One region of the Streptomyces sp. NPDC058685 genome, then DNA from elsewhere that is predicted to be linked to it. Evidence: predicted binding sites of a transcription regulator. Region 1 holds the regulator's gene; each other region holds the start of a gene.

Evidence for each region. Region 1 encodes HrcA, which represses chaperone genes, less so after heat shock. Its sites were predicted from a motif close to TTNGCACTCNGNNNNNCNGAGTGCNAA; they were not measured.
Region 2: groES (co-chaperone GroES) is a predicted target of HrcA. The motif match lies at 3,793-3,819, and genes of this name have one in related genera.
Region 3: groL (chaperonin GroEL) is a predicted target of HrcA. The motif match lies at 3,447-3,473, and genes of this name have one in related genera.

What each region holds. Positions count from the first base shown of each region.
Region 1 is NZ_JBHXSL010000009.1:168,896-176,343, forward strand. Features, by position in the region: gene ACFWU3_RS11565 (nitronate monooxygenase) at 1-405, opposite strand, end outside; gene dnaJ (molecular chaperone DnaJ) at 484-1,620, opposite strand; gene hrcA (heat-inducible transcriptional repressor HrcA) at 1,621-2,646, opposite strand; gene ACFWU3_RS11580 (MBL fold metallo-hydrolase) at 2,810-3,532, shown strand; gene ACFWU3_RS11585 (DUF3097 domain-containing protein) at 3,542-4,351, shown strand; gene hemW (radical SAM family heme chaperone HemW) at 4,392-5,633, opposite strand; gene ACFWU3_RS11595 (SpoIIE family protein phosphatase) at 5,733-7,448, opposite strand, start outside.
Region 2 is NZ_JBHXSL010000001.1:138,115-145,562, forward strand. Features, by position in the region: gene ACFWU3_RS00725 (hypothetical protein) at 91-984, shown strand; gene ACFWU3_RS00730 (SAM-dependent methyltransferase) at 1,062-2,228, opposite strand; gene ACFWU3_RS00735 (polysaccharide deacetylase family protein) at 2,347-3,273, shown strand; gene ACFWU3_RS00740 (hypothetical protein) at 3,270-3,668, shown strand; gene groES (co-chaperone GroES) at 3,967-4,275, shown strand; gene groL (chaperonin GroEL) at 4,394-6,022, shown strand; gene sigJ (RNA polymerase sigma factor SigJ) at 6,207-7,088, opposite strand; gene ACFWU3_RS00760 (hydroxyacid dehydrogenase) at 7,237-7,448, opposite strand, start outside.
Region 3 is NZ_JBHXSL010000006.1:156,992-164,439, reverse strand. Features, by position in the region: gene ACFWU3_RS07855 (glucosyl-3-phosphoglycerate synthase) at 1-739, opposite strand, end outside; SAM riboswitch class I at 857-1,025, shown strand; gene thrC (threonine synthase) at 1,043-2,326, shown strand; gene ACFWU3_RS07845 (MoaD/ThiS family protein) at 2,357-2,632, shown strand; gene ACFWU3_RS07840 (cold-shock protein) at 3,067-3,270, shown strand; gene groL (chaperonin GroEL) at 3,632-5,254, shown strand; gene ACFWU3_RS07830 (alpha/beta hydrolase) at 5,564-7,072, shown strand; gene ACFWU3_RS07825 (DUF397 domain-containing protein) at 7,069-7,335, opposite strand; gene ACFWU3_RS07820 (helix-turn-helix domain-containing protein) at 7,316-7,448, opposite strand, start outside.

The sequences.
Region 1 (7,448 bases):
CCGCTTGGGGCAGCCGAAGGTGAAGGAGACGACCGGGACGGGGTCGTCGAGCAGGATCGCGAGCTTGGCCTCGTACCCGTCGTCCAGACCGGAGTCCGGGTCGCCGAGCGGTGTCTCGTACCAGGCCGCCTCACCGGCGAGCTGGTGCCGGTAGACCTCCACGGCGGCGGGGTCGGTCGCACCGGGCTGCGGCATGAACAGATTCACGCCGAAGGGCCGGCTCGTGAGCCCGCGGATCTGTTTGATCTGCTGGTACATGCCGTCCGCGGTCTTGTATCCGGCGGCCAGGAATCCGAGGCCGCCGGCCTCGGACACGGCTGCGGCCAACTGCGGGGACGACGCGCCGCCCGCCATGGGGGCCTGCACGATCGGATACCGGCAGAGATCGGTCAGTGCGGAGGACATGCACGCATGGTGCCACGTCGGCCCCGCCCCGCCGAATCGGACCGGACGCGGCCCCGGACACCGGGGCCGCGTGCGGTTCTACCGTCCGTTGAACGCGTCCTTCAGCCGCGAGAACAACCCCTGCTGCCCCGGCTGGAACTGACCGGTCGGCCGCTCCTCGCCGCGCAGCTTCGCCAGCTCCCGCAGGACCCGCTCCTGCTCCGGGTCCAGCTTCGAGGGCGTCATCACCTCGACGTGGACGATCAGGTCGCCCCGACCGCCGCCGCGCAGATGTGTGATGCCCCGGCCGTGCAGCGGGATCGACTGTCCGGACTGCGTGCCCGGGCGGATGTCGACCTCCTCCATGCCGTCGAGCGTCTCCAGCGGCACCTTGGTGCCGAGGGCCGCCGCCGTCATCGGAATGGTGACCGTGCAGTGCAGGTCGTCGCCGCGCCGCTGGAAGACACCGTGGGCCAGCTCGTGGATCTCCACGTACAGGTCGCCGGCGGGGCCGCCGCCGGGGCCGACCTCGCCCTCGCCCGCGAGCTGGATCCGGGTGCCGTTGTCGACACCGGCAGGGATCTTCACGGTCAGCGTGCGGCGCGAGCGGACCCGGCCGTCTCCGGCGCACTCCGGGCACGGGGTCGGGACGACGGTCCCGAAGCCCTGGCACTGGGGGCACGGCCGGGACGTCATGACCTGGCCCAGGAAGGACCGCGTGACCTGCGAGACCTCACCGCGGCCGCGGCACATGTCACATGTCTGCGCCGAGGTGCCCGGCGCCGCGCCCTCGCCCGAACACGTCGTACAGACGACGGCCGTGTCGACCTGGATGTCCTTCGTGGTGCCGAAGGCCGCCTCGTTGAGGTCGATCTCCAGCCGGATCATCGCGTCCTGGCCGCGCCGCGTGCGCGACCTCGGCCCTCGCTGCGACGCCGTCCCGAAGAAGGCGTCCATGATGTCCGAGAAGTTCCCGAAGCCACCGGCGCCGAAGCCTCCGGCGCCACCGCCGCCCGCCTGGGACAGCGGGTCGCCGCCGAGGTCGTAGACCTGCTTCTTCTGCGGATCCGAGAGGACCTCGTAGGCCGCGTTGATCTCCTTGAAGCGCTCCTGCGTCTTCGGGTCCGGATTCACATCCGGGTGGAGTTCACGCGCAAGCCGGCGGAAGGCCTTCTTGATCTCGTCCTGGGATGCGTCTCGGCGCACGCCGAGTACGGCGTAGTAGTCCGTGGCCACTTACGACTCCGCCAGGATCTGTCCGACGTAACGTGCCACTGCGCGTACCGCTCCCATCGTTCCGGGGTAGTCCATGCGGGTCGGTCCGACCACGCCGAGTTTGGCAACTGCCTCGTCGCCCGAACCGTAGCCGACCGAGACGACGGACGTGGAGTTGAGGCCCTCATGGGCGTTCTCGTGACCGATCCGTACGGTCATGCCCATCCCGCCCGACTCCTTGGCCTCGCCGAGCAGCTTGAGCAGCACGACGTGCTCCTCCAGCGCCTCCAGCACCGGCCGGATCGTGAGCGGGAAGTCGTGTCCGAAGCGGGTCAGATTGGCGGTGCCGCCGATCATCAGCCGCTCCTCGGTCTCCTCGACCAGGGTCTCGAGCAGAGTGGACAGCACCGTCGTGACCGTGCCGCGGTCCTCCGACTCGAAGGATTCCGGCAGGTCCTGCACCAGTTGCGGCACATCCGCGAAACGGCGCCCGACGACCCGGCTGTTGAGCCGGGCCCGCAGGTCCGCGAGCGAGGTGTCGCCGAAGGGCGCGGGGCAGTCGATCATCCGCTGCTCGACCCTGCCGGTGTCCGTGATCAGCACGAGCATCAGCCGGGCGGGCGCCAGGGAGAGGAGCTCCACGTGCCGGACGGTGGACCGGGTCAGCGACGGGTACTGCACCACGGCGACCTGCCGGGTCAGCTGCGCGAGCAGCCGTACCGTACGGCCCACGACGTCGTCGAGGTCGACGGCCCCGTCCAGGAAGTTCTGGATGGCGCGGCGCTCCGGCGACGACAGGGGCTTGACCCCGGCCAGCTTGTCGACGAAGAGCCGGTAGCCCTTGTCCGTCGGGATGCGGCCGGCACTGGTGTGCGGCTGGGCGATGAAGCCCTCGTCCTCCAGCACCGCCATGTCGTTCCGGACCGTGGCCGGCGAGACGCCGAGATTGTGACGCTCCGTGAGCGCCTTGGAACCCACAGGTTCCTCGGTGCCGACATAGTCCTGGACGATCGCGCGCAGCACCTCGAGTCTGCGTTCACTGAGCACCGCGCACACCTCCAGCTCTGGTTCCTCGGTGGCTGCTTGGCACTCCCCGGGTCCGAGTGCCAGCAATCCCCGTGCCAGTGTACGGCCGTGGGGTACGGCTCTAGCAAGGCGGCCGACCAGGCTACCGCGCGCCTTTGCTGGTCGTTGCCAGTAGCGTCGCGTTATGAACGTCCGTTGGGAAGACTTCGGCTGGGAGCATCTGGCCGACGGGGTGGGGCGACGCAGGTTGCCCGTCTGGGACGCGACCGTGGGGCTGGTCGCCGGTGACGAGGGCGTCCTGCTGTTCGACACGGGGTCCACGCTGCGTGAGGGCGTGGAGCTGCGCACCCAGGCGGAGGCGCTGCTGGGCGGCCGCAGAGTGACGCATGTCGCACTGAGTCATCCCCACTTCGACCATGTTCTGGGGACGGCCGCCTTCTCCGCGGTGGAGGTCTTCGGCGCGGTCGCCGTCGATGTCGTCCTGCGCCGGGACCGTGACGAGCTCCGGTCCGATGCCGTACGGCACGGCGTGGCGCCGGACGATGCCGCCGAGGCGACCGATCTGCTGGTCGCGCCGCAGCATGTGGTCACCGGAGAACGGACGCTGGACCTGGGCGGACGCCAGGTGCTGCTGGCCAATGTGGGCCCCGGGCACACGGGCCACGACCTGGCGCTCCTCGTGCCGGGCGACCGGGAGGTGGTGTTCTGCGGCGATCTGGTGGAGGAGTCCGGGGAGCCGCAGGCCGGCCCGGACGCGATGCCGTCGCGCTGGCCGGCGGCCCTGGACCGGCTGCTCGCGCTCGGCGGTGAAGACGCGCTGTACGTCCCCGGGCACGGCGCGGTGGTGGACGCGGCGTTCGTCCGCGCACAGCGTGACGTGCTGGCGGAGCGCTTCGGGGTGTCGTAGCGTCGCCGAATGCGCAGCTACAGCCCCGATCTGACGCCCCCTTGGAAGAAGCCCTCCGCCGTGCCGGAGGTCCCCGCCGACCGGGATCTGGTCGTGGAGGAGGTCACCACCGGTTTCTGCGGCGCGGTGATCGGCTGCGAGGCCGGGACGGTGACCCTGGAGGACCGCTTCGGCAAGCACCGGGTCTTCCCGCTGACCGCGCGGGGCTTTCTGCTGGAGGGCCGGGTGGTGACGCTGGTCCGTCCCGGCGCGGGCGCGCCGGCCGCTCCGGCCCGCACGGCCTCGGGATCCGTCGCCGTGCCCGGCGCGCGGGCCAGGGTGGCGCGGGCGGGCCGCATCTACGTCGAGGGCCGCCACGACGCCGAGCTGGTGGAGCGGGTGTGGGGCGACGACCTGCGCATCGAGGGCGTGGTGGTGGAGTACCTGGAGGGTGTCGACGACCTGCCCGCGATCGTCGCCGACTTCGCGCCCGGGCCCGACGCCTGCCTCGGCGTCCTGGTCGACCATCTGGTCCCGGGGTCCAAGGAGTCCCGCATCGCCGCGTCGGTCACGGACCCGCACGTGCTCGTGGTGGGCCATCCGTACATCGACATCTGGGAGGCGGTGAAGCCGTCGTCGGTGGGAATCGCGGCGTGGCCCGTCGTCCCTCGGGGCCAGGACTGGAAGACGGGCGTGTGCCGCGCGCTGGGCTGGCCCCCGAACACCGGCGCCGCCTGGCAGCACATCCTGTCCCGGGTGCGGTCCTACCGCGATCTCCAGCCGGAGCTGCTGGGCCGGGTCGAGGAGCTGATCGACTTCGTGACGCTGCCGCCGGAGTGAGCGGCGTGGCCGTCCACGGGGGCGGCGGGACAGGGGCGGGTCAGTCCACCAGGTCCCGGACGACTCCGTCCGCGAGCAGCCTTCCCCGCAGCGTCAGCACGGCGGAGCCAGCCTCGTAGGCCGCGGGCTCCAGCAGCCCGTCCGCCAGGGCTTTGCCCGCCGCCGCCAGCCCCGCCGGCTTCAGCAGCGACAGCGGTACGCCGTCCCTCAGCCGCAGCTCCAGCAGGATCCGCTCGACGCGCCGGTCCTCCGCCGACAGGAGTTCGCGGCCCGCTCCGGGCGAGCGCCCCTCGGCCAGCGCCGCCGCGTAGGCGCCGGGGTGCTTCACGTTCCACCAGCGCACCCCGCCCACATGGCTGTGCGCTCCGGGGCCCGCGCCCCACCAGTCGGCGCCGCGCCAGTACAGCTCGTTGTGCAGACAGCGGCCGGCCTCGGAGGTGGCCCAGTTGGAGACCTCGTACCAGGAGAAGCCCGCCTCGGACAGCACGGAGTCCGCGATGAGATAGCGGTCCGCGTGCACGTCGTCGTCGGTCATGGGCACCTCGCCGCGCCGGATGCGCCGGGCCAGCTGGGTGCCCTCCTCCACGATCAGCGCGTACGCCGAGACATGGTCGGGTCCCGCGCCCACCGCGGCCGCGAGCGACGCGCGCCAGTCGTCGTCGCTCTCGCCGGGCGTGCCGTAGATCAGGTCGAGGTTCACATGGTCGAAGCCGGCGGCGCGGGCCTCCGCGACGCAGGCCTCGGGGCGTCCGGGTGTGTGCGTGCGGTCCAGCACCTTCAGGACGTGCTGCCGGGCGCTCTGCATACCGAACGAGATCCGGTTGAATCCCCCGGCCCGCAGCTGCTCCAGATACTCCGGACCGACGGACTCGGGATTCGCCTCGGTGGTGATCTCCGCGTCGTCCCCGAGTCCGAACTCCTCCCTCACGGCGCCCAGCATGGACACCAGGTCGGCGGCGTCCAGCAGCGTCGGCGTACCGCCTCCGACGAACACCGTGCTGACCGGCCGCGGATCGTCGCCGAGCACCTTGCGGGCGAGGCGCACCTCGTCGGCGAGGGTGGCGGCGTAGTTGTCGCGGGAGGCCAGTACACCGCCCGAGCCGCGCAGCTCGGTGGCGGTGTAGGTGTTGAAGTCGCAGTAGCCGCAGCGCGTCGCGCAGTACGGCACATGCAGATAGAAGGCGAGTGGCCGGTCACCGGCGCCGTCGAGGGCGGACGCCGGGAGCGCCCCGTCCTCGGGCATGGGCTCACCATCGGGCAGTATGGAAGGCATGCCCCCCATTGTCCGTCACCGGTGCGAAAGCCCGGACCGCGCGCCGGGCGGGGGCTCCGGGGACAGGGGCCGTGCCGTCCAGGCAGGTCACCGCACCGGAGGCGTACGTCACCGCACCTGGAGCACGAGCAGCGCCAGATCGTCGCCCAGCGGGGTGTCCGAGAAGTCGTGCACGGCCTGCCTGATCCGCTCGCCGACCCCTTGCGCCGTCAGTCCCGCGCATCCGGCGAGAGCGGTGGCCAGTCCGTCACCGTCGTCGAACATCCGCGCCCCCGAGCGCCGCTCGGTCACCCCGTCCGTGACACAGAGCAGCGTGTCACCGGGCTCCAGGTCGAAGGTCTGGCTCTGGTACGCGACCTCCTCCACGACCCCGAGCAGGACCTGCGGCTCGGCGACCGTGTGCACCCGCCCGTCGGGCCGCAGCACCAGCGGCAGCGGATGCCCCGCACTCGCCAGCGTGCACCGCACGCCCCTGCCGGAGGGCAGCGGCACGAGCTCGCCGTACAGCAGGGACAGGAAGCGGGCCTGCGGCCCTTCCGGCACCGTCTGGCCGCCGGCCGCGGCGACGAGCAGCGCGGTCGCCTCCGCCGCTTCCATGGCGTCGTCGAGGAGGAGTCCGTTCAGCCGGTCGAGCACCTCGCCGACCTGGTAGCCCTCGCGGGCGAGCAGCCGCAGCCAGGGGCGGGCGAGTCCGGTGACGACGGCCGCCTCGGGGCCGCTGCCCTGGACGTCGCCGAGCATGAAGGACCAGCGGTCACCACTGCCGGCCGGGAAGATGTCGTAGAAGTCGCCCCCGGCGACGCCGTCGTCGCCGGGCTCATAGACGAGGAAGCGGTCCACGCCGGGGATCTGGCCCACCTTGCGGGGCTGGAGGCCGCGCTGGAGGACCTTGCTGATGGTGGCCTGCCGGGTGTACTGGCGGGCCGCGCCGATCGCGAGGGCCACACGCCGGGCGAAGTCCTCGGTGAGGGCCGTCACGTCGTCGGGGAGGCGCGAGAGGCCCTGCCGGGCGAGCAGCAGGGTGCCGAGGCCGCGTCCGCCCGCGACGAGACGGTAGGCGAGTGCGGCGCCACCGGCCGCGCCCGGCTCGCGCCCGCTGGGCCACGGGATCGGCACCGGCCCGCCGATCGTGCCCTCGGGCAGCATGGGCGGCTCCTCGACGAGCGCCGTGCGCAGCTGCTCGATCCGCGACTCGTCGGTGTGCCAGACGCGGGCGAGCCGCTGCACGGGGCCCGAGGGCCCCTCGCCGCCGGCGGCGGGGCGGCCGGACTCCCCGTCGAGCCAGATCGCGCACCAGTCGGCGAGCCGCGGCACCAGCAACTGGGCCGCGAGCGCGGCCACCATGTCCTCGTCGAGCTGCCCGGCCAGCAGGTCGGATGCCTCGGCGAGGAAGGACAGCGCGCCGCGCCCCGCCAGGCTCTGGTCCGCGCGGTCGTCACGGGCGAGGGACACGCGGGGCGCGGGCGCCAGGATCTCGGCGGCCCGCAGACCGCGGTCGATGGCCGCTTCGGCGCCGGCCAGCGCGAAGGTGTCCCAGCCGTCGACGGGCAGTCGCGCCCAGACGGTCTTCAGGGCGGAGAGATAGGTGATGCCCCAGCGTTCGGCGAGTGCGGCGACGAGGTGCAGACCGCGTCCGTACTCGGGGGTGCCCGAGCGGTCCGTACCGGCGTGGGGCTCGCTGCTCACGGCCCTGGCGGGGTGGTGGTCGGAGACCTCGATCACCAGGGCGGCGGCCTCTCCGTCGGCCGACGGGTCGAGGCGGCACAGGAGTTCGACGGCGGTGCCCGCGTGCACGACGGCGTTGGTGACGAGTTCACTGACGAT
Region 2 (7,448 bases), on a different contig from region 1:
GCGTGCGCCCCGAAGGCAGACAGAACGACCCCCATGCGGTGCTGGAACACCACACAGGGGTCTGACCTACAAGATCGTGGAGCCGATCTCATGGCTGTTCAGCAGTTTAATCCTGCGCCGCGCCCGACCGCCCATCCGATGGCCAATCCGGGCTACGGCAAACGACTCGCCCCTTCCCAACGCCCCCGCCGCGCGGACGACTTCGCACATCTGGCCAGGCGTGAAGCGGCGGTCGCGGACTACATCGACCGGCAGTCCGAGGGCGCGGACATCTCGGTGAAGACGCTCGCCAAGCACCTGCCGGGTTACGGCCAGTGCGCGGTGGCGACCATCCTGAACAGCCTCTCGGCGGCGGGCCATTACCGCCGTGTCCGCCAGTGCGTCACCAGCGCGTCCGGTACGAACATCTGGGTCTGGCGCTCGTACTGGTCCCGCACGCCCCGCGACGACGCCTGGTGGGCGCACTTCGCGGCCGGCGAGCTCGGAGCCTCGACGATCCCGGCCGCACTGGCGAGGACGGCGGGCTACGACGTGCTGGCCCGCCTCGGGCGTATCGAGGCGCGGCTGACGCTCTCGGCGTCGGACTGCGCGGCACTGGAGGCCGCGGCGGGCGCGTGGTTCGAGCGCGGCGCGACCGAGAGCCACCTGCTCTCGGCCCTGACGGCGGGCCTCCCGGCACAGATCTCCCACCCGTACGGTTTCGTCCGCGCCCGCCTGCTGTCGAAGCTCCCACCGGAACCCCCGGCCCCTCGCATGATCCTGGAATGCACGGACTGCGGAGCCCCGGGCGAACCGGCGTCGCTCCCCGGAGGTCTGTGCCGCACGTGCACGGGCACGGGCACGGTCCGGCTTGCCGCACCGCCGCCCGCGTCCGCTGGGGTCCACGACCGGGTGAGGCGCCTGCGCTCGGCGCTGCGGGAGGAGGCGGGGGCTGAGAGGCGGGATGAGAGTGCCGGCGACGTCCTCCGCCCGCTGCGTCGGTAGTCCCGTGAACTCCTAGTACCGCGCCAGCACTTGCGACGATTCGCCGAGCCGGCATTCGCCAGTCTCTGTCCGGTGCGCTACGCCGGACGCCCCACCAGCATCGTCGGCGCCCCCGCCACCCTCGTCAGGAACACCGTCGCCGCGTTCCTCCCCTGCGGTTTCACCTTCCTGCGCAGTTCCTCCGGCTCCACCGCCGAGCCGCGCTTCTTCACCGTCAGGTTGCCGACCTCCCGCTCCCGCAGAAGCGCCTTCAGCTTCTTGAGGTTGAAGGGGAGTTCGTCCGTGATCTCGTACGCGGTGGCGAACGGCGTCGGGCGCAGGTCGTCCGACGTGATGTACGCGATCGTCTCGTCGATCAGGCCGCCGTTCAGGTCCTCCGCCACCTCCGCCACCAGGTGCGCCCGGATCACCGCGCCGTCCGGCTCGTAGAGGTAGCGGCCCACCGTGCGGACCACCGGGTCCGGCAGGCCGCGGCCGGGCAGGGAGTGCGGGCCCGGGAGCAGGGTCGCGCGGCGGGTGCCGGGGGTTGTGCCGAACCAGAGCACCGCCTCCTTCACGTCGCCGCCGTCCGAGATCCACTCCGCCTCGGCGTCGTCCGGGATCAGTTCGTGCGGGATGCCGGGAGCGATCTTCACCGCGCCGGTGCCCGCCCGGCGTACCGCCTCGATCGCCCAGGACAGCGGAGGGGAGTACGCCTCGGGGTCGAAGATGCGGCCCCGGCCTCCCCGGCGTGCCGGGTCCAGGAACACCGCACCCGGTCCGGCCGCGATCTGCGTGACGTCCGCGCAGCGCACCTCGATCCGGTCGCCGAGCTCCAGCGCGTCCGCGTTCGCGCGCGCCGTCTCCGCCGTCAGCGGGTCGCGTTCCACCGCGAGTACGTGGATGCCGGCCCGGGCCAGGGCGATCGCGTCGCCGCCGATCCCACAGCACAGGTCGGTGACCTCGGCCGTGCCGAGTTCCCCGAAGCGCCGGGCCCGGTACTCCGCGACCGGCTTACGCGTCGACTGCTCGACGCCGTTCGGCGTGAAGTACATCCGGTACGCGTCCTGGTCGCCGAACTTCGCCACCGCCCGCTGCCGCAGCCGCGCCTGACCGAGGGCCGCCGAGACCAGCTCGGTGGGGTGTTCGCGGCGCAGCCGGGTGGCGATCGCCAGTTCCTCGGCCGGGTCGTGGTCCCGCAGGGCGGCGAGCAGGGTCCGGCCTTCCTCGGAGCGGAGGGCGGCGAAGAGTGGGAGGTCGTTCACCGGCCCATTGTGGGCCAGGTGGGCGATGGTGTGCCCGCGGGTGGAGGTGTCGGCCCGGCCACCGGGATCCGTGCTGACAGGATCCAGCGCCATGCAGCTAGTCGGACAAAACGGAAACATGCCAGCAAAAACCACCCGATCGCGTCGCGGCCGGGCGCACCGCCGTGCCGTCGCGGCCGCCCTGCTCGTCGCCCTGTTCGGCTCCGCCTGCGCGGCCGAGTCCACGGACGGGGCCGGCGGCCCGAAGGCCGACCGCGGTCCCGAGGTCCGGAAGGAGGCCGGCGCGGCCGGGGCGCTCGCCGCCCGCGCGGCCCGGATCAAGCGTGACCAGACGGCTCGGGCCGCCGCCGCGAAGAAGTGGGGCCTCGCCCGCACCCCGCTGGCCGCGCCCCCGCCGCCCGCCGTCAAGCCGAAGATCACCACCCGCAAGGGCTTCGAGGTCGAGGGGCAGGAGTCGATGCCGCCCGTCTTCACGACCGTGCCGGTCAAGGAGAAGATCGTCTTCCTGACGATCGACGACGGCTCGGAGAAGGACCCCGACCTGCTGCGGATGATGAGCGATCTGCGGATCCCGTACAGCGCGTTCCTCAGCGACTACGTCATCAACGACGACTACGACTACTTCCAGCGGATGCAGGACCGCGGGGTCTCGCTGCACAATCACACCCTCAACCACCGCTACCTGCCCGGTCTTTCCTACGCCGCGCAGAAGCGGGAGATCTGCGACCAGCAGGACAAGCTCGAGAAGCGGTACGGGAAGCGGCCGCCGCTCTTCCGGCCGCCGTACGGCAACTACAACCGGGACACCCTGCGGGCCGCGCGCTCGTGCGGCGTCAAGGCGGTGCCGCTGTGGGCCGCCGAGGCGTTCCCCGACCACATGGAATGGCGCGAGTGGGACCGGGATCTGCACCCGGGCGACATCATCCTCACCCACTTCCGCGGCAGCGACGAGTGGAAGGGCACGATGCCCGACATGATCCGCAAGGTCATGAAGACGGTGACCGACAAGGGGTACGCCGTGGCCAAACTGGAGGACTACGTATGAGCCGCGCGCTCCGGCCGTCGGCCGCCACGGCGGTCGTCGCCGGTGCGCTGCTCGTCTGTGTCGGCTGTGCCCCGGCGTCCGTGGACCCGCTCGAACGGCTCGGCCGCAGAGCGGTCGAGAAGGTCGAGCCGGGGGCCGCGGCGCCGGCGGCACGCCGAGTGGACGCACTTCCGGGGCCGCCGCGCGCCGGTGACGGCCGTGTCCGCCCGCAGGGCCTCGACGCTCCCGGTCCGGCCGAACCGGCGACCCGGCTGCTGAGCCGTATCCACCGGGTCCATCGCGCCCACGGCACTCATCGCGCTCATCGCCCGCACCGTGCGGACGCCGCGGCGCCGGGCCGTACGCCCGAAGCCCGGCCGGGCCGTGCACGCGAAGCCGCGCCCGGTCGCCCGTGAGGGGCAGTCCCCGGGCCGGCCCCCGGCATGCCCGGTCCCCTGACACGCCCGGCCCGGGGGAACGCCCCGCGCCGCCCGTGCGTTTCCCCCACACGGGCGGATCGGGCCGCCGCAGGGTGGTGAATTGGCACTCCGCTTGACCGAGTGCTAATCGCAGTCATAGTCTCGGCACTGGCACTCCCCACCGGAGAGTGCCAACACAGCGACAGGCAGGTCCGGCACCCGCGACGACGGATCGACCTGGTCGCCACCTCTGCTCAGTTAACCCCGTGAGATCTCCGAAGGGGGAGGTCGGATCGTGACGACCGCCAGCTCCAAGGTTGCCATCAAGCCGCTCGAGGACCGCATTGTGGTCCAGCCGCTCGACGCCGAGCAGACCACGGCCTCCGGCCTGGTCATCCCGGACACCGCGAAGGAGAAGCCCCAGGAGGGCGTCGTCCTCGCCGTGGGCCCGGGTCGCTTCGAGAACGGCGAGCGCCTGCCGCTCGACGTCCAGACCGGCGATGTCGTTCTGTACAGCAAGTACGGCGGCACCGAGGTGAAGTACAACGGCGAGGAATACCTCGTCCTCTCGGCCCGCGACGTGCTCGCGATCGTCGAGAAGTAATTCACCACATAGTTTGTGCTTGTGAGCTGCGCCCCCGGCCCGCGCGACCCCGAGAGGGCCGGGCGACCGGGGGCGCAGTTCGTTCACCCCCAGCTTTCCGAGAGGGCTGAATCGCTCCATGGCGAAGATCCTGAAGTTCGACGAGGACGCCCGTCGCGCCCTCGAGCGCGGCGTCAACAAGCTTGCCGACACGGTCAAGGTGACGATCGGCCCCCGCGGCCGCAACGTCGTCATCGACAAGAAGTTCGGCGCACCCACCATCACCAACGACGGTGTCACCATCGCCCGTGAGGTCGAGGTCGAGGACCCGTACGAGAACCTGGGCGCCCAGCTGGTGAAGGAGGTGGCGACCAAGACCAACGACATCGCTGGTGACGGCACCACCACCGCCACCGTGCTGGCCCAGGCGCTGGTCCGCGAGGGCCTGCGCAACGTCGCCGCGGGTGCCTCCCCGGCCGCCCTGAAGAAGGGCATCGACGCCGCGGTCAAGGCCGTGTCCGAGGAGCTCCTCGCGACCGCCCGGCCGATCGACGACAAGGCCGACATCGCCGCCGTGGCCGCGCTCTCCGCGCAGGACCAGCAGGTCGGCGAGCTCATCGCCGAGGCGATGGACAAGGTCGGCAAGGACGGTGTCATCACCGTCGAGGAGTCCAACACCTTCGGCCTGGAGCTGGAGTTCACCGAGGGCATGGCCTTCGACAAGGGCTACCTCTCGCCGTACATGGTCACCGACCAGGAGCGTATGGAGGCCGTCCTCGACGACCCGTACATCCTGATCAACCAGGGCAAGGTCTCCTCGATCCAGGACCTGCTGCCGCTGCTGGAGAAGGTCATCCAGGCGGGTGGCTCGCGGCCGCTGCTGATCATCGCCGAGGACGTCGAGGGCGAGGCGCTCTCCACCCTCGTCGTCAACAAGATCCGTGGCACCTTCAACGCCGTCGCGGTGAAGGCCCCGGGCTTCGGCGACCGCCGCAAGGCGATGCTCCAGGACATGGCGAGCCTCACCGGCGCGACCGTCATCTCCGAGGAGGTCGGCCTCAAGCTCGACCAGGCCGGTCTCGACGTGCTGGGCAGCGCCCGCCGCGTGACGGTGACGAAGGACGACACCACCATCGTCGACGGTGGCGGCAACCAGGACGACGTCGCCGGCCGTATCAACCAGATCAAGGCCGAGATCGAGTCCACGGACTCCGACTGGGACCGCGAGAAGCTCCAGGAGCGCCTCGCGAAGCTGGCCGGCGGCGTGTGCGTGATCAAGGTCGGCGCCGCCACCGAGGTGGAGCTCAAGGAGAAGAAGCACCGTCTGGAGGACGCCATCTCCGCGACCCGCGCCGCGGTCGAGGAGGGCATCGTCTCCGGTGGTGGCTCCGCGCTCGTCCACGCGGTCAAGGTCCTCGACGGCAACCTCGGCAAGGAGGGCGACGAGGCCACCGGTGTCGCCGTCGTCCGCCGCGCCGCCGTCGAGCCGCTGCGCTGGATCGCCGAGAACGCGGGCCTCGAGGGCTACGTCATCACCGCGAAGGTGGCGGAGCTCGACAAGGGCCAGGGCTTCAACGCCGCGACCGGCGAGTACGGCGACCTGGTGAAGGCCGGCGTCATCGACCCGGTCAAGGTCACGCGCTCCGCCCTGGAGAACGCCGCGTCCATCGCCTCCCTGCTGCTCACGACCGAGACCCTGGTCGTCGAGAAGCCGGCGGAGGACGAGGCCGACGCGGGCCACGGCCACGGTCACGGCCACTCCCACTGACGTCCGACGCCTGACGTCCGACATCACCACCGAGCCCGGTGTCCCCGTCGCGGGGGCACCGGGCTCGGTGTTTCTCCGCGCCCGCTGGGGGTGTTCGCCGGGCCCGGCGGTGGAGCGGTCGGTGCCTGCCGGGCCCGGCGGGGGAGAGCGAAGAGTGCCTGCCGGGCCCGACGGCGGGTACGGATCAGTCGCCGATGAAGGTCAGATCGAGTCGGCTCAGCCGGTCCGGATCGGCCAGGATGTCGATCGCGACGATCTTTCCGCCCGTGATGGTGAAGCCCATGACCGACAGCGTCCGGCCGCCCGGCGCGGTGACGATTCCGGCACCGCCGTTGACGAGCACGCGCCGTGAGAACTGCGAAAACTGCTGGAAGGCGAGCGCCTGTCCGGCGACCTGACGTGCACCGCGCACCTCGCGGGACGGCATCGCCGGCAGGGCCCCGGCATCCGCGCGCAGCACCACGTCCGGGTCGAGCAGCGCCACCAGCGCGTCGAAGTCGCCTCCGCGCGACGCGGCGATGAACGCGTCGACGACTTCGCGCTGGCGGTTCTGATCGTCGGGTACGGAGGTCGTGCCCTGCACCCGGCGACGGGCCCGGCTGGCGAGCTGCCGGGTGGCGGCAGGGGTGCGTCCGACGATGGGGGCGATCTCCTCGAAGGGCAGCGCGAACATGTCGTGCAGGACGAAGGCGAGACGCTCCGCGGGCCCGAGGGTCTCCAGCACCACGAGCAGCGCGAGCCCGACCGAGTCGGCCATCAGCACCTCGTGCTCGGGGTCGACCGTGCCCTCCCGGTGCACCACGGGATCCGGAACGCGTACGTCCCAAGACTCCTCGCGGCGGGACTTGCGCGAGCGCAGCATGTCGAGGCAGACCCGGCCGACCACCGTCGTCAGCCAGCCGCTCAGATTCTCGACCGCGCTCGTGTCGGCGCGGTGGAGCCTGAACCAGGCTTCCTGCACGGCGTCGTCCGCCTCGCTCAGTGAGCCGAGCATCCGATAGGCCACTGCCTTGAGGTGGGGCCGGTCGGCGTGGAAACGCTCCGCCAGGACCTCTTGGTCATCCATCGCTCATTCCTCCGTCGTCGTCCTCGTAGGGATGACGCGGGAAACGGGCGGGATGTGACAGCCTCCGGCCGGAGAGTCGGGCTCCGCTTGCTGGGGCGGGTCCGGGTCCGGGTCCGGGTCTGGGTCCGGGTCCGGGTCTCCGGGCCTCCTACGCGGAATGGCCCAGCGTCTGCGCGTGAACCGGCTCCTCGAACGGCAGGCCCTTGCCGTACCGCTCCAGTTCGTCGAGTGCGTGCTCCGTCATCCGGTGCAGCTCGTTGCCGAGCGAGCCGGCGACATGGGGGGTCAGCAGCACGTTCGGCAGGGTGTAGAGCGGGGAGTCCGCGGACGGGATCTCCGGCTCGGTGACGTCGAGTACGG
Region 3 (7,448 bases), on a different contig from region 1:
CCTGGTGGCGGTGCCGGCGCTCTCCCACGTCCACCTGCGCCAGCGCGTCCAGGCCGACGGTGTGCAGCGCGTCGACGAGAAGCCCCAGCTCCACGCCGTATCCGACGGGGAAGGGCAGCCGCTCCAGCAGCGAGCGGCGAGCCGCGTACTCCCCGCCCAGCGGCTGGACGAACCCGGCCAGCTGCGGCCAGTGCAGATTGAGCAGCGGGCGCGCCACCAGTTCCGTCACCCGGCCGCCCTGGCCGGCGACGTCGCCCAGGGGCCGGTCGTACATCGCCTTCACGAACTGCACGTCCGGATCGGTCAGCAGCGGGCCGACGATCCCGGACACGAAATCGGCCGAGAACTCCCTCAGGTCCGCGTCCACGAAGCAGACGATGTCGCCCCGCGTCACCATCAGCGAGCGCCACAGCACCTCGCCCTTGCCGGGGGCAGCCGGGATGCGGGGCAGGATCGCGTCCCGGTGGACCACCCGCGCGCCCGCGGCGGCGGCCACCTCGCCCGTGCGGTCGGTGGAGCCCGAGTCGATCACCACCAGCTCGTCCACGAGGGGAAGGGGCCCGGACATCAGCTCGCGCCGGATGACGGTGACGATCTGCCCGACCGTCGCCTCCTCGTTCAGGGCGGGGAGCACCACGCTGACCGTGGCGCCCTGCTTGGCCGTGACCAGCCGGTCCACCGGGCGGTCCGCCGCCGACCAGGACCGCCGGGACAGCCAGCGCTCCACCTCTTCCAGCACAGGATCTCCATCTCGCGGATCGGACGACCATCTCAACCGTCCGGGGTGTCGGTTACAGTCTTGAACAACGCGCGGGACCGTCGCATGCCGGGGGTCCCCACGCCGACAATCGAATACCGCTCATCCAGAGGGGCAGAGGGATACGGCCCGTTGAAGCCCCGGCAACCCTCCAGCCGGTCTCCGTTGCGCCGCCCGTCCAAGGGACGTGGCAGCCACCGCGAGGCTCCCGGCTAGGGAAGGTGCCAAGTCCGTCTCGTGACGAAATGCGTCACGGGGAAGATGAGGAGAAAGGGCCTCGCCACCATGGCTGTGCAGACTGTCGCCAGCACCACCCCCGTCGACCTGGGACCGGCCGCGGCGCTCTCGTGCCGCGAATGCGGGGAGCGTTTCGAACTCGGCCCGATCTTTGCCTGCGCCTCGTGTTTCGGGCCGCTGGAAGTCGCCTACGACCTCCCGAGCGGCGACCCCGAAGGGCTGCGGAAGCGGATCGAGGCGGGTCCGGACAACATCTGGCGGTACGCGCCGCTGCTGCCCGTGCCGGCCGATGTGGCCGACAAGCCGAACATCAACCCCGGCTTCACCAAGCTCGTCAAGGCCGACAACCTCGCCCGTGAGCTGGGCGTGACCGGCGGTCTCCACATCAAGGACGACTCCGGCAACCCGACGCACTCCTTCAAGGACCGTGTCGTCGCGATCGCCGTCGAGGCCGCCCGTGCCTTCGGCTTCACCACGCTCTCCTGCTCCTCCACCGGCAACCTCGCGGGCGCGGTCGGCGCCGCCGCCGCGCGCGCCGGCTTCCGCTCCTGCGTGTTCATCCCGCACGACCTGGAGCAGGGCAAGGTCGTCATGGCCGCGGTGTACGGCGGCGAACTGGTCGGCATCGAGGGCAACTACGACGACGTCAACCGCTTCTGCTCCGAGCTCATCGGCGACCCGCTCGGTGAGGGCTGGGGTTTTGTCAACGTCAATCTTCGGCCGTATTACGGAGAGGGCTCCAAGACCCTCGCCTACGAGATCTGCGAGCAGCTCGGCTGGCGGCTGCCCGACCAGATCGTCATCCCGATCGCCTCGGGTTCGCAGCTCACGAAGATCGACAAGGGTCTCCAGGAGCTGATCAAGCTCGGCCTGGTCGAGGACAAGCCGTACAAGATCTTCGGCGCTCAGGCCGAGGGCTGCTCGCCGGTGTCGACGGCCTTCAAGGCCGGGCACGACGTGGTCCGTCCGCAGAAGCCGAACACCATCGCCAAGTCGCTGGCGATCGGCAACCCCGCCGACGGCCCGTACGTCCTCGACATCGCGCGCCGCACGGGCGGCTTCGTGGAGGACGTCGACGACGAGCAGATCGTCGACGCGATCAAGCTGCTCGCCCGTACCGAGGGCATCTTCGCCGAGACGGCGGGTGGCGTGACTGTGGGTGTGACGCGGAAGCTGCTCGAGGCGGGCGTGCTCGACCCGGCGCTCACCACCGTCGTGCTCAACACCGGCGACGGTCTCAAGACCCTGGACGCGGTCGCGCCGACCACCGGCCCCAGCGCGACCATCCGCCCGAGCCTGGACGCGTTCCGCGACGCCGGCCTGGCCGGCTGACACCCCCGAGACTCAAGGAAGGCACGCAGCATGAGCGTCAACGTCCGCATCCCCACCATCCTCCGCACGTACACGGGCGGCCAGGCCGAGGTCCCGGCGGAGGGCGCGACGCTCTCCGAGGTCATCGCCGACCTGGAGAAGAACCACACCGGTATCGCCGCCCGTGTCCTGGACGACCAGGGCAAGCTGCGCCGCTTCGTGAACGTCTACGTCAACGACGACGACGTCCGTTTCGAGCAGGGTCTCGAGACCGCCACGCCCGACGGCGCCGGCATTTCGATCATCCCCGCCGTCGCCGGCGGCTGATACGCACCGTCACCGCTGTTGCCCCCTCCGCGAGAGAAGCGGAGGGGGCAATTCTGCATGGTTGAGCGCGGTACAGTTGGGGAAGTCCCCGCCGCTGCCCGTGCCCGCCGCATATGAGAATGCGCCCTGGCGCGACAAGAAGCAGCCAATGTGGGCGATCAAAATGCCTCTTAAGTGTCATTTGCCGGGCCCGAGTTGCCCTGGATCTTCTTGAATTAGCGTCAAAGGTCCGTTCCCGCGCGCCCAGATTTCTCGTCCGATTGACCTGTTGCAGAGGGCAGTTGGACAGATACATTCAGCCGCGGTCGACGCGTTCCGGCGCACATCCCGAGGGCCTCCTTCCACCTCTGGCGGAGGGAATTCTCGGCGGTGAGGTATGACCCGGGTCCGCGAAGTGCGGTCCTGTGCAAGGGCCAGTAATAGGGGAGTTAGGCATGGCTCAGGGCACCGTCAAGTGGTTCAACGCGGAGAAGGGGTACGGCTTCATCGCGGTCGACGGTGGTGCGGATGTTTTCGTCCACTACAGCGCGATCCAGATGGACGGCTACCGCACCCTGGAGGAGGGTCAGCGAGTCGAGTTCGAGATCTCGCAGGGCCAGAAGGGTCCGCAGGCGGACATGGTCAAGCTCGCCGTCTGATCTCGGCGCGATCGGCCACCGACGCACTCACGCGACACTCACGAGGGGCCCGCATCCCACCAGGGAGGCGGGCCCCTCGTGCATGCCCGGGGCGGGCGGATTCGAACCCGCCGCCCCTCGTCGGGGCTTCGTCGAAGCCGCTTGCACTCGAGGGGGTCGAGTGCTAATCATTGGCGTTAGCACTCTGCAGGTGAGAGTGACAACTTTATGGACCGGGCCGGTGAGGTCCGAGGGCCGTCGGGGCAAGGAACCGTACGGCTCTCAGGCCGTCCGTCGCGGGCGCCAGCGCGGTCCGGAAGCAATCCTCCCCCGTAGCCCTGCGGGCGCGGGGGGACCCCCAAGTCCGGGAGGACCACTTCACATGGCCAAGATCATCGCGTTCGACGAGGAGGCACGGCGCGGTCTCGAGCGCGGGATGAACCAGCTCGCCGACGCCGTCAAGGTCACCCTTGGCCCCAAGGGTCGCAACGTCGTCCTCGAGAAGAAGTGGGGCGCCCCCACGATCACCAACGATGGTGTGTCCATCGCCAAGGAGATCGAGCTCGAGGACCCGTACGAGAAGATCGGCGCCGAGCTGGTCAAGGAAGTCGCCAAGAAGACGGACGACGTCGCCGGTGACGGTACGACCACCGCGACCGTCCTCGCCCAGGCGCTCGTCCGCGAGGGCCTGCGCAACGTGGCGGCCGGCGCCAACCCGATGGCCCTCAAGCGCGGCATCGAGCGTGCCGTCGAGGCCGTCTCCGGCGCCCTGCTGGAGCAGGCCAAGGACGTGGAGACCAAGGAGCAGATCGCTTCGACGGCCTCCATCTCCGCCGCCGACACCCAGATCGGCGAGCTCATCGCCGAGGCGATGGACAAGGTCGGCAAGGAAGGCGTCATCACCGTCGAGGAGTCCCAGACCTTCGGTCTGGAGCTGGAGCTCACCGAGGGTATGCGCTTCGACAAGGGCTACATCTCGGCGTACTTCGCCACCGACATGGAGCGTATGGAGGCGTCGCTCGACGACCCGTACATCCTGATCGTCAACTCCAAGATCGGCAACGTGAAGGACCTCCTTCCGCTGCTCGAGAAGGTCATGCAGTCCGGCAAGCCGCTGCTGATCATCGCGGAGGACGTCGAGGGCGAGGCCCTTTCCACCCTGGTCGTCAACAAGATCCGTGGCACCTTCAAGTCCGTCGCCGTCAAGGCCCCGGGCTTCGGCGACCGCCGCAAGGCGATGCTGAACGACATCGCCATCCTCACGGGCGGCACGGTCATCTCCGAGGAGGTCGGCCTCAAGCTCGAGAACGCCGGCTTGGACCTGCTGGGCCGCGCCCGCAAGGTCGTCATCACCAAGGACGAGACCACGATCGTCGACGGTGCCGGTGAGAGCGACCAGGTCCAGGGTCGCGTCAACCAGATCCGTGCCGAGATCGAGAACAGCGACTCGGACTACGACCGCGAGAAGCTCCAGGAGCGCCTCGCGAAGCTGGCCGGCGGCGTGGCCGTCATCAAGGCCGGTGCCGCGACCGAGGTCGAGCTCAAGGAGCGCAAGCACCGCATCGAGGACGCGGTGCGCAACGCCAAGGCCGCCGTCGAGGAGGGCATCGTCGCCGGTGGTGGCGTGGCTCTGCTCCAGGCTTCCTCGGTCTTCGAGAAGCTCGAGCTCACGGGCGACGAGGCGACCGGCGCCAACGCCGTGAAGCTCGCGCTGGAGGCCCCGCTCAAGCAGATCGCCGTCAACGGTGGTCTCGAGGGTGGCGTCATCGTCGAGAAGGTCCGCAACCTGCCCGTCGGCCACGGTCTGAACGCCGCGACCGGTGAGTACGTCGACATGATCGCCGAAGGCATCATCGACCCCGCGAAGGTGACCCGCTCTGCCCTGCAGAACGCGGCCTCCATCGCGGCGCTGTTCCTCACCACCGAGGCCGTCATCGCCGACAAGCCGGAGAAGGCCTCCGCGGCCGCTCCGGGCGGCATGCCGGGCGGTGACATGGACTTCTGATCCTTCACGGATCGGACCCGTCCTTGACCGAGGGCGGCACCTCTCTCCCAGGAGGTGCCGCCCTCGGGCGCGTTGTGGGGCGCCCGGCTCGCCCCGTCTGAATGTGGCCTCGGCCGGGGAAGGGTGTGCCGTTGTCGAGGATGGACATGCCCACGGCCCTGCCGGACCGGTTCGGTGCGGTACCGCGGGTGGGTGCCGGACGTCGTCCACCGCGGGCGCGGCCCCTACGGGCCGGGTGGGGCAAACCCCCCTGGGAACAGGCCAGGAGGCACCGTGGGAGCCGGGCGCCGGTTCCGCGAGGGTCATCACATGCGAATCCTCGGCAGTACGACATCCGGCTTCACCGCGGCGGCGCTCACCCTCCCGGTCCTGGCGACGACGCTCCTCGCCCTCCCGGCGCCCGCGTCGGCCTCAACTCCCCGGCCGGACCCGGCAGTCCGCTGGGAGAAATGCACCGGTACGGGACTCGACCCGCGCCAGGAGTGCGCGGACATCTCCGTACCGCTCGACCACGCGAAGCCCCGCGGGCCGCGGATCACCCTCGCCGTCTCCCGCATCCGCAGCGAGAGCCCCGACAGACGACGCGGCACCCTGCTGATCATCCCCGGAGGACCCGGCGGCTCCAGCATCAACGATCCCTCGGGCAAGGGGAAGAAGCTGCCCCAGTCGGTGCGCGACGCCTACGACATCGTGGGCTTCGACCCGCGCGGCGTCGGCCGCAGCACACCGGTGAGCTGCGGCCTCACCCACGACGATCTCTCCCTGGTGAACGTCAGAGGGTGGCCCGCCGCGGACGGCAGCATCGACAAGAACACCGAGACCGCCCGCCGCCTCGCCGCCGCCTGCGCCACGAACGGGGGCGAGGTGATGCGCAGCATCAGCACCCGCAACGAGGCCCGGGACATCGACCGCATCCGGCAGGCACTCGGCGAGCGCAGGCTGTCCGCCTGGGGTCTGTCGTACGGGACGTACGTGGGAGCCGTCTACGCCCAGATGTTCCCCCACCGCACCGACCGCTGGGTCCTGGACAGCAGCGGCGACCCCGACCCGAAGCGGGTGGCCCGCGGCTGGCTCGCCAACTACGAGATCGCCGTCGAGGACGCCTTCCCCGACTTCGCCGCCTGGGCCGCGGACCCCGCCAACCCCGACCGCCTCGCCGCGACGTCCGCCGAGGTCCGGCCGATGTTCCTCGCGCTCGCCACCCGCCTCGACCGTGCACCGATCCCGTGGGCCGGCGCCAACCCGGCGGAACTCAACGGCAACGTCCTGCGGCAGACCCTGCTGGACAGCCTCTACTCCGTCACGCGATTCCCCGCGCTGGCCAAGCTGATGGCCGCCGCCCGCGACGGCCGCGAACTCCCCGCCGCGAACACGCCCCCGGACCAGGTCATGCAGAACTCGGTCGCCGTCACCGGTGCCACCATCTGCAACGACGTCGACGCCTGGCCGGCCACCGACCCGGCCCCCTACGCCCGTGACGTCGCCAGGAGCCGCGCGCAGTACCCCCTCACCGCGGGCATGCCCAGGAACATCTGGCTGTGCGCCTTCTGGAAGGACAAGCCGCGCGAGCGGCCCACCCGCATCACCCCGGACGGCGGCCCCTCGAACGTCCTCATGATCCAGACCCGGCGCGACCCCTCCACGCCGCTCGCCGGTGCGCTGAAGATGCGCGAGGCGTTCGGCGCGCGGGCCCGGATGGTCACGGTCGACACCGTGGGCCACGGTGCCTACGTCGCCAACGGCAACGCCTGCGGGGACGACGCCGTGACCACCTTCCTGCTCACCGGTGAACGCCCGGCACGCGACAAGGCCTGCTAGTCGCGCTGCAGACCGGCGACGAAGGCGGACCAGGCGGCGGCTCTGAACACGAGTTCGGGGCCGCCGTTGTTCTTGGAGTCACGTACGGGAACGACCCCGGGCGTGCTGTCGGCGACTTCGAGGCAGTTGCCGCCACTGCCGTCGCTGTGGGTCGACTTGCGCCAGGTGGCCATCTCCAGGCAGTTGCCGCCGTCGCCGCCGCTGTAGCTGGACTTGTGCCAGACCGCTGTTGCCAGGTCGAACTCAGGGTTGCTGATCCTCATGTGCGTAATCCTCCGCCACTGACGAGATCAAGGCCAAGGACGTTTCCGGTGACAGTGCGGTGGCCCCGACCAGATCGTAGGACAGTTCGTGGCGAGTGACCGTGGCCGGATCG